2 regions of the Paenibacillus tundrae genome follow, and region 1 is predicted to be linked to the other one. Evidence: predicted binding sites of a transcription regulator. Region 1 holds the regulator's gene; the other holds the start of a gene.

Region 1 (8,082 bases):
GCCATCATCGTCTGTACAACATTTGTCGCCTGTTCAAAGTCATTACGTGACCCCGTACTACGACCACCGTAATACATTTCCTCTGCAGCCGCACCACCAAGGGCAATCATAATCTGCTCTTCTAAGAAACGTTTGGTATATAAATACTGTTCTTGTTGTGGATTGTGACGAACATAACCAAGAGCCTGTCCACGGGGACTGAGCGCTACCTGACTAACACTACCAGGACGAACTAACTCCGCCATAATGGCATGTCCCAATTCGTGAATAGCTACCCGTTTCTTTTCTTCAACAGTGGACTCACGATCGGTCTTCTCGCCCATCATAACTTTGTCAATTGCCATCGACAGATGACGCTGTTCGATACTGGACAATCCATCTCTCATCGCATAAATCGCAGCTTCATTCATCACACTTTCAAGTTGTGCTCCAGAGAACCCATAAGACTCTTCAGCCGTCTTCTCAAGGCTTACATCCGTCATTATAGGCTTATTAACTGCATGCAGTTCCAAGATGTGCTTTCTACCCTTCTTATCAGGCATGTCCACCTGAATATGACGGTCAAAACGTCCCGGACGAGTCAATGCACTGTCTAACATTTCTTTACGGTTAGTTGCAGCAATCACTAAGATTCGAGGTGTTTCGGATGAATAGATTCCATCCATTTCAGTCAGAAGCTGGTTCAACGTTTGGTCGTATTCACGTTGTTGTCCACCTTCACGCTTACCACCAATGACATCAATCTCGTCGATAAAAATAATGGCATTTTCTTTATTTTCTTTCGTTGCACGTGTTCTTGCATCACGGAACAAATCACGAATTCTACCCGCACCGACGCCGACATACATTTCAACAAATTCACTACCTGATGCAGCGACAAACACGGAATCTGTATAGTGAGCGGCAGCTTTGGCCATTAAGGTTTTACCTGTTCCCGGAGGCCCTGTGAGCAATATACCTTTCAGCGGGCGAATCCCGAATTTTTGAATTTCTTCATGCCGGATAAGGAAATCGAGCGCTTCTCGTAGTTCTTGCTTGGCACTATCCTGACCACCAATTTCTTCAAATGTCAGCTTGGATGGCCCTTTTTTCTTCCGTTTGCGCTCCTGACTTGCTCCAACGGTAATACCACCACGCATCTGCATCATGAACAGCAATCCACCGACCAACAATACAGCAAACAAAATTGGGATGATATTTACACCCACAAAAGCAAGAAAGATAATTAGCACTGGAACAAATCCAATTACAACTTCTTTAGTCCACTTAGGCATTTGGCCACACTCCTATCTGTCCTGGCACACGTGGTAGAATAATAAACTTGCTTGCGTCTCCATCTCGCAGACTGACGTATACGTTGTTATCATCCATAGCGGTATTTACTTTAATTCCATTGGTAGCCATCTTAGACAGCGTTGGTGTGATCTCGGTATATTGTTTGTTTTCCATCGCTTGAGCTACGGTGAACATCGCATCACCCCACCAATTTTCTAATGCCTCGTTGGAGTGATCAATAACGTCAAGTTTAAGGCTACGATTGCCAATAAGAGTCTGTCCTTCTTTGTGAATATATTGAACTAGTCTCCCCAAATCGACATCTGGTTCAAGATCAAGTTTCATTTGCACGCTATTGCGGTTAATAGTTAAATGAACATCATTGACTCCATCATACTGGGTAATCATTTTTTCGATCGGATTCTGCATGGCCACTTGGCGATACACAAACCAACCTCCAAACAACAGGACGGCAGAAATGACGACAGTTAAAGCAATCGGTAATACTTTTAGCTTCAAATGAGTTTCCCTCCCAAATTTGGCCTATACTAAGCCTGTAGGCGTCAATAAATTTGCAATCCAAGTCCTGTTCGTAATTAAACAGGATTTATTTGTCTTGTTTATTCATCATGTAATGTTGAATACATATCTGAGTATATCACATCGTATATACAATTTCGAAGGCTAAAATATGAATAAATTATTAATTTTAACTATTCAAATCCAATAGAATGACAAAAACACCAAAGAACCGTGCAGTCTGCTATCATCTGCCGGTACTTTGGTGCTTTATGGTACTATACGAGTTAGACTTCATTACAAGGAAGTAATGTTGGCAACTGTACAGTAGCTAGCTATTTGGTAATGTGTAGACTAAATCTACCTGTTCCCCATTGCTAAATCGATAGAAACGATAATAATTGTGGGTATCGTCATTATAATACACTTGCCATACGTAGATTCCGTTCACGACACCAGGCATAATACGCTTTATTTCTCCACCCGGTACCTCTGAGCTAAATCGATTGCGAATCTGGGTTTCAGACATGCCATTCTGAACCAGTTCACTGTGCACTACATCAGAGCCTGTTACCGGCTTGTTTGTATTGTCGAACTTCACCCATACGAGAACATCCTGCTTGTCCTTATTTTTACCTAGAAAGGTCCAATAGATGTTGTCTGCGCCATCTTTACCACCCCAGACATATTTACGGATATCTTGAGTGAACGTAATGTCTTGCTGCTGTGCAGCTTCAATAGCCATAGCTTCTTCATTGCGCTGATCCTGAGTGACATAGACATAATAACGTTGAAGTCCAAACAGGAGCAGAACTAGAACCAGCAACGATATCCAGATCCACTTCTTTTTTCTCTTCAAAAGCCGAACTTCCTTTCCTCTAAAACGCTACATGAATTAACGGGCAAGCAAACCATCAAATGCCGATTGAGACTCACGCAAGATGCGCTCTTCGTCCATTGTGAGACATTCGCCGTGTTTAATCACTTGTTTACCATCCACCCACACATGCTCCACGTCTTTCGCTGAAGCCGAATAGATGGTATGTGAGATTAGATCCGTATGCGGATAGAAATGAGCTTGTTCAATGTTAAGGGCGATAAAATCTGCCTTCATCCCCACTTCTAATAAACCCGTATCATCTAGGAAAATAGATTTGGCGCCATAAGCCGTTCCTAACAGAAGAGCTTCTCCAGCTGGTACAGCCGTTGGATCACCCGATACTCCTTTATGAATCAGAGCTGCCAGTCTCATCTCTTCAAACATATCCAGGTTGTTGTTGCTTGCAGGGCCATCGGTTCCCAAGGACACCATCACACCAGCTTTTAGAAGATCCGGTACACGAGCGACACCCGAAGCAAGCTTCAAGTTACTACCCGGATTATGGGAAACTGCAACATGATTTCGAGCCAAAATTTCAATTTCTTCATCATTCAGGTGTACGGCATGAGCAACAAGGGAAGGACGGGAGAAGAATCCCAGTTTCTCCAGATGAGCAACAGGACGAAGCCCATAATCAGTCACATTTTGCTCCACTTCTCGGATCGTTTCTGACATGTGTGTATGCAGAGGCAGATTCAAGTCGTGTGCAACTTGTACAAGCTTCTCTATGTAATCCGGCGGACATGTGTATGGAGCGTGCGGTGAGATAACCGTTGTGATGCGGCCATCCGCTTGTCCATGCCACTCACGGGCAAATGCAGCCGATTCTTCCAGCTTACGCATCTGCTCTTCTTCTGAACACAGACCAATAACTCCACGAGCCAGAGAAGCGCGAATACCGGATTGTTCTACCACTTTAGCCACTTGATCCATATGATCATACATATCGAGGAAAGCCGTAGTTCCTCCTTTTAGCATTTCTAACACAGATAGGGATGATCCCCAGTACACATCTTCAGCCGTCATTTTAGCTTCCATAGGCCACATTTTCTCCTGTAACCATACCTGCAGCGCTAGATCATCTCCATGTCCTCTTAGAAGTGACATTGCTGCATGACCATGCGTATTGATCAGACCCGGTAGGAAAAGAAGTCCTTTTCCATCCACTTTAGGCAGGCTCTCGTCCCCTTCCGGTAGCGTCTCACCAATATGCACAATCTTATCATTTTCCACAACCATATAACCTTGAACCACTTTCCAGTCCAAACCACTATTTACAGCAAATTTGCCGTTATGAATAACCCATTTATTTGTCGTCATCTTCCTCGTCGTCCTTTCCATTCTCCAGGTAATAAGCAAGGCTGAGTAGATCCGTCGTAAAGTCAGCATGGTGAATGCGAATATGCGGCGGCGTTTTCAAGATCGTTGGTGCAAAATTAAGTATAGCCTCAATACCCGACTCGACCAGTTGATCAGCTACATTCTGAGCTTCTGTATCTGGAACTGTAATTATGCCGATACGAATATTATCCTTTTGGACAGACTCTGATAATTCATTCATTGGTTGAACTTTCAAGCTATTAATCTGAGTACCAATCTTGGGACCGTAAGCATCGAATACGGCAACAATCTTCATGTTGTCTTTCAAGTATGCATTGTAATTAGACAAGGCGTGTCCAAGATTACCCGCACCAACCAATGCTACGTTGATTTGCTGATCGATCTTCAGGATGTGCCGAATTTTCTCGATCAAGTAGGAAACGTCATAGCCAATGCCTTTGCGACCAAAATCACCAAAATAGGCTAGATCCTTTCGGATCTGAGCTGGATTAAGATCCAAGCGTAGTCCTAGTTCTTGAGAAGAAACCGTAGTAACCTCACGTTGACTCAATTCACTCAAATAACGCAAGTAAACTGGCAAACGCCGCACGACAGCTTCTGATATTTTATCTGATTTCATTCGTTTACTCCCCTTTACCAATGTGACCCTGAAGATAGATTAAATAGGAGGCACCCTGCATGCCATACAAAATCACGGTTACGTGGACAGGATGCCTCAATGATATACATTATGATAGCAGTAATCTTTATTTCTCAATTATTGAATCTTATAAATTTTACAACTAATTGCGATCAGGGTGCAACGCTTGCGCGTATAGCCCTATTCCGATGCCTCATCAGTAGGCTGGTCTAACCACTCACGAATTCGTGGAACCATCTGTTCGGTCAGCATATGCTCCATTTTGGGACCTGGTAACGAATATAAGAAATACTTACCGTAATATGCTTCAATGACCCGTGTATCGTATACAATGACGATGCCTCTGTCCTTCGCTGTCCGTACAAGTCTTCCGAAGCCCTGCTTAAAACGAATAACAGCTTGTGGCACAGATAGCTTCATAAATGGATTTTTCTTCTGTTGTTGCAACAGCTCGCTTTTCGCTTCCAATAATGGATGATTAGGCGGCTGGAATGGCAATCTAACAATTGCCAGACAGGTGAGTGCTTCCCCTGGAATGTCTACCCCTTCCCAGAAGCTGCTGGTACCCAAAAGTACTGTTGCTTTGGCGTCTTGGAATCGGCGTGTGAGCTTCGAACGGCTACCACTATCCACCCCTTGACCGAGCAGCGAGATATCATTACCCGCCAAGGCCTCCTTGAGCGGATCATACACTTGTCTCAGCATCCGATATGACGTGAAGAGCACCATCATTCGTCCACGCGTCGCAATGGCCGTTTCGGCTAATGAATGCACCAACATATCAACAAAGTGTGCATCCCCTACGCTGCCTTTTAAACTTGGGAAATCACGTGGAATAACAAGCAAGGCCTGATCCCGATAACGGAACGGAGACGGTAGCAAGGACGTAAGCAGACGGTTATGGTCTGCTGCTTCCTGCAATCCTAGTTGCTCAATCATAAATTGGAATGACTTATCTACAGAAAGTGTAGCTGAAGTCAGAACAACGCTTTTCTTTTTGTCGAAGAACAATTCCTTCAGTTGTGCGCTGACATCTACAGGAACCGCATAGAGCTGTAGCGATTTACTTCGGAACTGTCCACTTGCTTCCATCCAATAAACGGTATTGACATCATCCATACGCATGAAGAAACGTAGATTCTCTTTGAGTAGGGCAAGATCCTTCAGAAGGCCTGTAATATCCGTAATCAAGCTATCGGATTGATAATCATCTTGTTCTTCCTTGATCTCAAGTAACAGCTTATCACCCTTACGAATCAAGTCACCTAACGTTACGTATATTTGATTCTCATCCTCTTGAAGCGCCTGCCACTTATCAGGCTTCTGCGACGGCTTCAATCGAAGAGAGAATTGACCTGTCTCCCCTGGGGAAGCATCACTACGCTCAGGAAGAAGATTAAATAAAGATTCGCTCAATCTGTCCCACATGTCCTTGACTTCAACAGCAAGCGGGAACATCTGATCAATAGCTGAACCCCATTGTACTGATTTTTCATGGCTTGATAGCTGGGAGCGAAGCATAGGCAACTGACCGTTACGGCTATCTTTAAACAGACGTGTGAGCGTATGAACCATCGTGAAATATTTCATATGCAAGCCTAAATGTTTGCCTGCTACGTCCTCTAGGTGATGAGCCTCATCTATAACAAGACTTTCATACGCAGGAAGAAGCTGATGACTTGCTTTCACATCGGTAAATAATTTGGAATGATTCGTAATTACGATATCTGATAAGCCAGCTTCATGCTTCGCCCGGTGATAGAAACATTTGCGGAACCATGGGCAAGATCGCCCAAGGCAGGATTCAGACTCGCTCTGCACCGTCTCCCAGAAGTCCCCACCACGCGCGCTCAGGTTCAGTTCTTCGTCGTCCCCTGTTTCTGTCTGAGCAAGCCAAACAATCATCTGTGCTGCTGTGAAATAGTCTTCTTTGGGTGTAGCAAATTCACGTTTGTTGATTTTGTGTTCGAATTTGCGCAGGCACAAATAATGACCCCGACCTTTGAATACAGCAGCTTTAAACGGCAACGGTACAACTTCAGTAAGCATCGGTATATCCCGTTCTCTAAGTTGCTCCTGCAGATTAATGGTGTGTGTGCTCACCATTACTTTCTGTTCTTGCTTCACACTTTCATAAATGGCTGGTAGCAGATACCCCAGAGACTTACCTGTCCCCGTACCTGCTTCAATAAGCAGGTGCTTCTCTTCATCCAGAGCCTGTCTCACACTGCTGAACATTAAAGTCTGTGCTTCCCGTTCCTCGTAGTGATCCAAGGTATCTCTGAGATTGCTTCGAACCTGATCCATGAATTGCTCAAAACTGACACCATCTAGCGGATTACCCTCCAGCTCATTGCGTGGAGCACCAATGTCCATCCAATCACTCACATTAAGCGCTAATTGGCGATAATAGGTGTGTCCATCCAAATCCTGAATAGGTTCAGCTTCCTTCTCACTTCGCATACCGTCGAGGTACCAACCGAAATCGCTATCCTCTGGTGCAAATAAGTCAGACAAACGCTGAATCGTAATAAGTGGCAATTCCCGTAGCTCATCCAAGCACTTCAGCAGTACATGCGCGGTAGCTAACGCGTCGCTATCCGCCTGATGCGGACGGTCATGCTGAAATCCGAATTCAGTCGATACATATCCTAACTGGTAGGAGCTAAGTGAAGGAAATGAGATTTTGAGAAAATCAATGGTATCCAAAATTCGTCCTGTGAATGGCAAATATCCACAACGGTCTAATGCATTTTGAAGAAAATGAAAATCAAATGCGACGTTATGACCAACCAGAACGACATCGTTCAACAGTGGAACCATCTCCATCATCATCTCTTCTAATGAAGGAGCGTCCGCAACATCTTCCTCGGTAATACCGGTTAACCCCGTAATAAACGGTGGAATCGGTACGCCCGGATTCACATAAGAACTATATATTTGAGATATGCTGTAGTCATGATCTATGATGGCAAGTCCGGCCTGTATAATTTCACCGTCGGACTGCGTGCCGGTTGTTTCGAAATCCAATACGGCAAATTTCATTGCAATGTACGATCCCTTCCATTCCAGTCTATGTTACAGCATAGCAAAAAAAAGGACGTTTGAAAATTAACTGACAAAAAAAGGCGGTGCCTCCTCCGTAATCCCTGAGGAAGAAACACCGTCTTCATGCTGGCTACTCCAATTTTTTATCCCAAATGCAGTCAGCCAATTCCGAATTGCAATTGTCCTTTGTTTTGCCTGCAAGCTTCCATATTATACAGTGGTTCGGTCAACGTTGGGTCATGCTGAAGCGCCTGTGCAAACAACGAACATGCTCCTTGTGGATTCGCAAGCTTGGCTTCAATACATCCAAGGGCATTGCAGACCAGCCCCTTTAGACGTGGTGATCCCTTAAGTCGCAATATACGATGTAAGTGTGCTA
Region 2 (8,082 bases), 2.5 Mb from region 1:
ACGTGCAGTCTGCTCGAAGTCTGCCCCGTTTTCCAGAGCTTCCAATAAGGAATCCGCTTCTCTTTTATCCTTCACCACAATCATGGACAGATCATACTTCTCCGGGGAAACGTAATCTTCTTGATGCTCGTTCCAGTAACGCTCGATATCTGAATCCTTAATCTGAATGCTGCTCGTTGCAATCTTCTCCAAGAGAAGCCTGTACCCTGCCTCCAGTTCAAGATCTTGCCTAGATAAACCGAGCTGAGACTGCATCTCGTCATAATACGATTGTTCCGAATCATATCCATCCATTGCATTGGTAAGTTCCTTCGCAATTTCTCTAGGTGTTACCGTTAGATTACGTGCAATGGCTTCGGCGTATACTGCTTTGCGGTTGAGCATCTGAAGCAATAATTCGCTGCCATAGCGCTTCTTCAAAGCATCTGTCCAATCTTTATCCGTGATCACTTCTCCGTTAATTGTGGCTACAGCGCTACCTTCCTCTTGACCTGAATCATGGGGTAGCTCCCCCTCTTCACGACCTGTCCTGAGACCCTGTACCACCATGACCGAACCCATCACAAGCATACCAAGCGTCAAGACAATTACAGCCGTCCATAATCCTTTTTCTTGCCTTGTCATTCCGTATCCCGTCCCCGCTAGAATCAGTTCTTGGCTTGCTCCAGAATGGTCTCAAGTTGTTCCTTATTAAAATCATACGCTTCATTACAGAATTGACATACCACTTCAGCCTGGCCTTCTTCTTCAATTAATTGCTCCATTTCCGATTGGCCTAAGCTAATGAGCGTCTGCTCTACGCGTTCCCGTGAACACTCACAACGGAATCGAATATCCATTTCATCTAGTACTTGTACATCAGGGAGGATTCGAGTCAACAATTGTTCGAGCTCAAGTCCTTGATCCAGCAAAGTTGTAACAGGTGGCAGTGTGCCGATCGACTTTTCAATAACCGTAATCTCATCATCAGATAGTCCTGGAAGGAGCTGTACAATAAATCCACCTGCCACGATCACGGAGTTATCCGTATCAACCAGAACACCTACACCTACAGCAGACGGCGTTTGCTCTGATTTAGCAAAATAGTACGTGAAATCTTCACCTAGTTCACCAGAAATAATTGGGACACTACCGCGATAAGGCTCTTTCAGTCCAAGGTCCTTCGTTACATTGACGAAGCCTTCCGTTCCTACTGCACCTGCAACATCCAGTTTACCCATACTATTGCTAGGCAAGTGCACGTGTGGGTTGGAAACATAACCACGCACTTCACCTTTCGCATTGGCGTCTGCTACAATCTGGCCGATTGGACCATCGCCCTTAACCTGAATGGTGAGCTTCTCTTCTCCCTTAAGCATAGCACCCATGATAGCCGCAGCTGTAAGGGTACGCCCCATGGCAGCTGTAGCCGTGGGAAACGTATCGTGTCTTCTGCGCAGCTCCTCAACCAATTCTGTCGTCTGGACAGCAAATGCTCTAACCCGTCCATCCATTGCTGTACCTCGAATTAATCGATCTTGTTTTTTGTTTTCCAAGTCATTCAGCCTCCTTTGGCGTTTTGCCATGTATTATTGTGTATCCATCTAATGTAGAAGAAAAAAAACGGCACAACACGTAAGACTGTCTAATCAGCCCGCTGTCTGCGCCCTTTGTTCTTACCTTTCCCGGTTCCGCTCATAAATGATACGCAGCCCTTCAAGCGTAAGCAGCGGATCGACTTCTTCAATGCTGCGGGTTTCTTCTGCAATCAAAGCAGCAAGTCCACCAGTCGCGATGACCTTCGGCTTCGCTCCCAGCTCCTCACGAATGCGTTCCACGATTCCGTCCACCTGCCCTGCATACCCATAGATAATGCCCGCCTGCATGGCATGAACCGTATTACGGCCTATGACCTTCTTGGGTTTCTCTAGCTCGATACGGGGTAACTTAGACGCCCGCTCGTACAGTGCTTCTGTGGCAATATGAATGCCTGGTACGATGGCACCACCTAAATAATTGCCCTTCTCGTCAATACAGTCAAATGTCGTCGCTGTTCCGAAATCAACAACGACAAGCGGCCCCCCATATTTATGAACGGCTGCTACTGCATTCACGATTCGATCTGCACCTACTTCACGAGGGTTCTCGTAACGCAGATTAAGTCCTGTCTTAATTCCAGGCCCAACAAGCATTGGCTTTTTGCCAACATACTTAGCACACATCGTTTCAATCACATTCACCAGTGGTGGAACGACAGATGAAATGATAACTCCTTCAATGTCACGTGTAGAGATACCGGACATATGAAATAAATTATAAATCAATACGCCATATTCATCCACTGTGGACTGACGAGATGTGCTCAAGCGAAAATGGTGGAGCAACGTTCGACCTTGATATACACCAAGAACGATATTGCTGTTGCCCACGTCTACTACAAGAATCAAAGAGGTTCACCCCTCTTTCTTTTCGTTTAAATCAAGGCTAATATCCAGGCTCTCAAAAGAGTAGGTTAACCTGCCAACTGAGATTACATCCACACCGCTCTCTGCAATACCACGAATGGTTTTCAAAGAGACGTTACCTGAAGCCTCAACTTTCACATGCGGAGACTGCTCACGGATTATCGCAACTGCCTCACGCATACGATCTGGGTGCATGTTATCCAGCATAATGATATCCGCTCCAGCTTGCAATGCCTCTCGTACCTGATCCAGGTTTTCCGTCTCCACTTCAATGGTCATGGTATGCGGAATAGCTGCCCTAGCACGCTCAACAGCGGCTGTAATGCCACCTGCGCCCTTGATATGATTATCTTTAATCATAACCGCATCATATAAACCAAAGCGATGATTCGATCCACCACCCACACGCACCGCATACTTCTCAAGTAATCGATGACCCGGTGTAGTCTTACGTGTATCTACCAACTTCGTGGCTAGGCCTTCGATTGCTTCCACATAAGAACGTGTACGAGTAGCAATACCCGACATCCGTTGCAGCAGGTTCAGAGCCAGCCGTTCACCTGTTAACAAGCGGTGTGTACTTCCTTCCACCTCAGCCAGTATAGTACCTGTTGTAACCAAGTCACCATCTTGAACCATCGGTTTAAACACTATTGTAGGATCTACGACTTGAAACACCAGTTCAGCTACAGTGATCCCTGCAATGATACCATTGTCTTTGGCATGAATAACCGCCTTGGATTGATGGCTTGCCGGAATCGTTACACTGGAGGTCACATCACCGGCACCAACATCCTCACGAAGCCAGCTTTTAATTCGTTCGATGAGTTCTTCATTATATCCGTTCAATATCATGACATCAATTCCTCCACAATCGCTTGTTCTCGTTGCTGCAGACTATGCTTCTGCCAGACTACATCATCACGCTGCGGGAAATCTTCCCGATAGTGTGCCCCTCGGCTTTCCTGCCGATGTAACGCACCTGTAGTCACTAGCCATGCACATGTCAGAAGGTTGGCATACTCCATCTCTTCCCTTTGTGTAAGCATCTGGTCAAAATAGTGCAACTCATGCTGAAGCTGTTCCATAGCTCCTTGCAGATTAACCCCGTTACGGCGCAGACCAACATAACGAACCATCATTTTTTGTAGTCGTAGACGTCGTTCAGATACAGGTCTTTGCTCTGCCACAACTTTTCTTCCGATACCTCCAGCAAAATGCTCATAACGAATTGGAGCTAGAGGCGGAAGGGAAAGAACTCGCTCCACTATCCTTCGCCCAAACACGATCGCTTCTGACAAGGAATTGCTCGCCAGACGATTCGCTCCGTGTACCCCTGTAGATGAAACCTCCCCACATGCGAACAACCTGCCAATACTGCTCTCGCCGCTAAGATCTGTCTTCACACCACCCATCATGTAGTGGGCTGCAGGTGCAACTGGAATCCAGTCTGTAGTCATATCAAGCCCGTACCGCATGCAGGTTTCATAAATTGTGGGGAAGCGATGCTTGATCAGTTCGGTTGATTCATGCGTGATGTCTAAGTAGATAAAGGTGCTGTTAGTGGCTTCCATTTCACTGACAATCGCTCTTGCTACAATATCACGAGGAGCCAGCTCAAGCTGTTCATGATAGCGTTCCATGAAGCGTTCGCCCTTCACATTGCGCAACACAGCACCTTCACCCCGTACCGCCTCCGATATGAGGAAACGCGGCGCTCCCGGGTAACATAAGGAAGTAGGATGGAATTGAATGAACTCCATGTCCCGAATGACAGCTCCGGCACGATATGCCATAGCTACCCCGTCAGCCGTTGCAACCTCTGGATTCGTAGTGTATCGATACAACTGTCCAGCACCGCCAGAACATAAAACGGTCGCCTGAGCTTTGACATACACCTGCGAACCATCTGCCTTTTGGACAAGGGCTCCTATACATTCACCATGATCAGTGATCAAATCAATAACAAAATGTTCATCCCATACTTCAATGCCAGGGTGCTCATTGGCCACTACAGTCAGTGCTCGCACAATTTCATACCCTGTTGCGTCTCCATTTGCATGCAAAATACGGCGGTGGCTATGCGCTCCTTCCTGCGTCAACGCCAGCACGCCGTTCTCCTCATCGAATGCTGTTCCCAGTCTGATTAATTCCTTAACACCATCTGGGCCTTCATTTACCAACGCCTCAACCGCTACGGAGCGGCATAAGCCTGCTCCAGCGATTAACGTATCCTGCAAATGGTATGCGGGGGAATCATCCTCTGCAATGACAGCGGCAATTCCTCCTTGGGCATACCGTGTGTTACTTTCCAATAACGATTTCTTCGTGATCATCAACACACGGCGCTCTTCACCGGCTTTGATGGCAGTAAACAATCCCGCAATGCCTGAACCAATCACTAGCACATCCGTCTCGACTACAGGCAGCGAGGAGAGATCAAAATCGACTAAGTATGAAGGTATCATATTATTCACCCGTCTTGGAGCAAGAGTAACGCACGTTACTTCACCAATAACATACGCTCTAGTGATTCTCTGGCTTTGTCAGCAACAGCTGGTGGTACGTAAATTTGCGGCTTCATCGTTTCCAGACACTTCACCAGCTTCTTCAGGTTATTCACCTTCATGTTAGGGCAAACGAGAAATTTGGTGGCAAAATGAAACTGTTTGTCTGGGCTATCCAGACGGAGCTGATACCCTGTTCCATCTTCGGTACCTACGATGAACTCTTTCGTTGTGGACTTCTTGCAGTATTCAAGAATAGCTGTAGTGCTGCCTACAAAATCACCCATCTCCACTACTTCTGGGCGACATTCAGGATGGACAACAAATTCAGCATTCGGATATTTAGCTCTCATCTCCACAACATCTTTAACCGTTAGCATATCGTGGGTATTACAGTACCCTTCCCAGATAATCATCTTCTTGTCCGTATGTTGCTGCACATAATGACCTAGATTTTTATCAGGTACCCAGATGATTTCATCAGAATCAACAGATTGGATCACTTTAACAGCATTTGCTGAGGTGCAACAGATATCCGTTTCTGCTTTGATCTCCGCCGAGGAATTGATATACGTAACCACTTTGGCATTTGGATGTTGTGCTTTTAACTTACGGAGCCCTTCAACGTTGACCATATCGGCCATCGGGCAACCTGCACGTTCATCCGGAATAATAACCGTTTTGTTTGGTGCCAGAATTTTAGCGCTTTCACCCATAAAATGAACCCCGCAGAATACGATTACATCTGCATCGGTCTCTGCAGCTTTTTGAGCTAGCAGAAATGAATCTCCGCGAAAATCGGCAACTTCCTGTACTTCATCACGTTGGTAATAATGAGCAAGAATAATAGCATTACGTTCCTTTTTCAACTCCATCAGCCGCTCACGCAGCTCACGGTTCATCTCAGCCTTGCGCTCTAAAGCCAGAGCTTCCACCTGTGATCCTCTCCTTATCGGGACAGCGATATTCACTGTTTCGTATGACTGCCTACGTCATCATTTTTCGCTTGAGAAACGAATCACAAGCGGTTTAACACCTAATGTACACAACGTTCACGACTCTGTCAATAAATGAAATGTCTCCAGAACTGCCTGATAACTACCCATTTTCTGCATGGTTCTTCCTCAATCTCGTCATTACCGTTATATATAATTTAAAATAATCGGTATGCGTATCATTATCCCTTGAATTGATTCTAAGACATAAAAAAGGAGAGCCCTTGGGCTCTCCTCTGTGTATCTGTCATTAGACAGATCATTAATTTAGATTATGATGTTGGTTTCGTTCCACCATCATCTGGATCGTTACCGTTAGGTTTATCCAGATTCGGAGTTTCGTTAGGAATATCACCCGATGGTGTTCCAGGTGTTTCATCCTTGCCTTGAATACGGACACGCACATCGCCGATGTTATCAACGATTGGCTCTCCACTTTCACTTGGCGTACCTTCATCATCATTGTTGCTCTCAGCTACCGGAGTCAGAGAACCTGTCTCGATCAATTGCTTGATCTGATCCATTTCCAAAGTCTCCACTTCAAGCAATGTTTCTGCGATCAGATGCATCTCTCTCGTATGTTTTACGAGCAAGTCCTTACATTTCTCGTAACATTCGTTAATAAAGCGTTGCATTTCCTGATCAATCTCATATGCAATGGAATCCGAGTAATTCTGTTCATGTCCAATATCACGACCAAGGAACACTTGTCCTTGTGAACTTCCGAATTGCATTGGACCCAATTTTTCACTCATACCATATTCCATAACCATGCTACGAACAATACCTGTCGCTTGTTGGAAGTCGCTGTATGCACCAGTACCAATTTCGCCGATGAACAATTCTTCCGCAACACGGCCTCCAAGGAGTCCTGTTACTTTGTCGAGCAGCTCTTGCTTGGTGACAAGCATACGATCTTCTTTTGGCAACATGATTACATATCCGCCCGCACGTCCGCGCGGAATGATAGTAACTTTATGTACCATATCGGCATGTTCCAAGAAATAACCAACGATGGTGTGACCTGCTTCGTGATAAGCAACAATTCGTTTCTCACGGTCACTGATAACACGGCTCTTCTTCTCCGTACCAACAATGACACGGTCAATCGCCTCGTCAACTTCTTTCATGGAGATATCTCTACGATTACGACGTGCTGCAAGCAATGCCGCTTCGTTCAAGAGATTCTCTAGATCAGCACCAGAGAAGCCCGTTGTACGCTTCGCGATAACATCCATCTTCACATCTTTGGTCAGAGGTTTGTTACGAGAGTGTACTTTCAAGACAGCTTCACGGCCTTTAACATCTGGGCGGTCAACCGTAATTTGACGGTCAAAACGTCCTGGACGCAGCAAGGCAGGGTCAAGAATATCTGCACGGTTCGTTGCAGCTACGATGATGATACCTTCGTTAGCGCCGAATCCGTCCATTTCAACGAGCAACTGGTTGAGCGTCTGTTCACGTTCATCGTGTCCACCGCCAAGGCCAGCGCCACGCTGACGACCTACAGCATCAATCTCATCAATAAAGATGATACATGGGGCATTTTTCTTCGCATTTTCAAACAAATCACGTACACGTGATGCACCGACACCGACGAACATTTCTACGAAGTCGGAACCGGAAATACTGAAGAACGGTACACCCGCTTCACCGGCTACGGCACGTGCGAGCAATGTTTTACCAGTACCTGGAGGACCTACGAGCAATACGCCTTTAGGAATACGTGCACCTACTGCTGCAAATTTACGAGGATCTTTGAGGAAGTCAACGACTTCAACAAGTTCCTGCTTCTCTTCATCAGCACCAGCAACGTCTTCAAACGTAACCCGTTTTTTCTCTTCGTTATAGAGACGAGCCCGACTTTTACCAAAGTTCATTACTTTACCGCCGCCGCCTTGCGCCTGATTAAACAGGAAGAAGAACAACAGGAACATAATGATCAAAGGAATAAAAGAGGTCAACAGTGTCAGCCAGATGCTGTCACGTCTCATTGGCTCCTGATTAAACTGAAAATTATTAGTTTCACTTGCCGCTACAAGCTCACTAATCGCTTCATCCGTAGGAGGAATATACGTTGAGAAGTTTTCTGATTTGGCTTCTGCAGGCTTCTCTTTGTATTGACCGGTTACCAGA

The links. Region 1 encodes Rex, which represses fermentation and respiration genes when NADH is low (regulators of the CRP and FNR family bind a similar motif). Its sites were predicted from a motif close to TTGTGAAATATTTCACAA; they were not measured.
Region 2: a site for Rex is predicted at 5,958-5,975, ahead of nadA (quinolinate synthase NadA). Genes of this name have one in related genera too.

The regions. Positions count from the first base shown of each region.
Region 1 covers NZ_CP145605.1:4,105,840-4,113,921, forward strand. The annotation lists gene V6W81_RS18330 (AAA family ATPase) at 1-1,274, opposite strand, end outside; gene V6W81_RS18335 (hypothetical protein) at 1,267-1,794, opposite strand; gene V6W81_RS18340 (hypothetical protein) at 2,126-2,653, opposite strand; gene V6W81_RS18345 (amidohydrolase) at 2,690-3,994, opposite strand; gene V6W81_RS18350 (redox-sensing transcriptional repressor Rex) at 3,981-4,634, opposite strand; gene dinG (ATP-dependent DNA helicase DinG) at 4,836-7,700, opposite strand; gene V6W81_RS18360 (tetratricopeptide repeat protein) at 7,862-8,082, opposite strand, start outside.
Region 2 covers NZ_CP145605.1:65,099-73,180, reverse strand. The annotation lists gene V6W81_RS00330 (peptidyl-prolyl cis-trans isomerase) at 1-624, opposite strand, end outside; gene hslO (Hsp33 family molecular chaperone HslO) at 648-1,565, opposite strand; gene V6W81_RS00320 (type III pantothenate kinase) at 1,656-2,426, opposite strand; gene nadC (carboxylating nicotinate-nucleotide diphosphorylase) at 2,433-3,299, opposite strand; gene nadB (L-aspartate oxidase) at 3,296-4,912, opposite strand; gene nadA (quinolinate synthase NadA) at 4,948-5,886, opposite strand; gene ftsH (ATP-dependent zinc metalloprotease FtsH) at 6,219-8,082, opposite strand, start outside.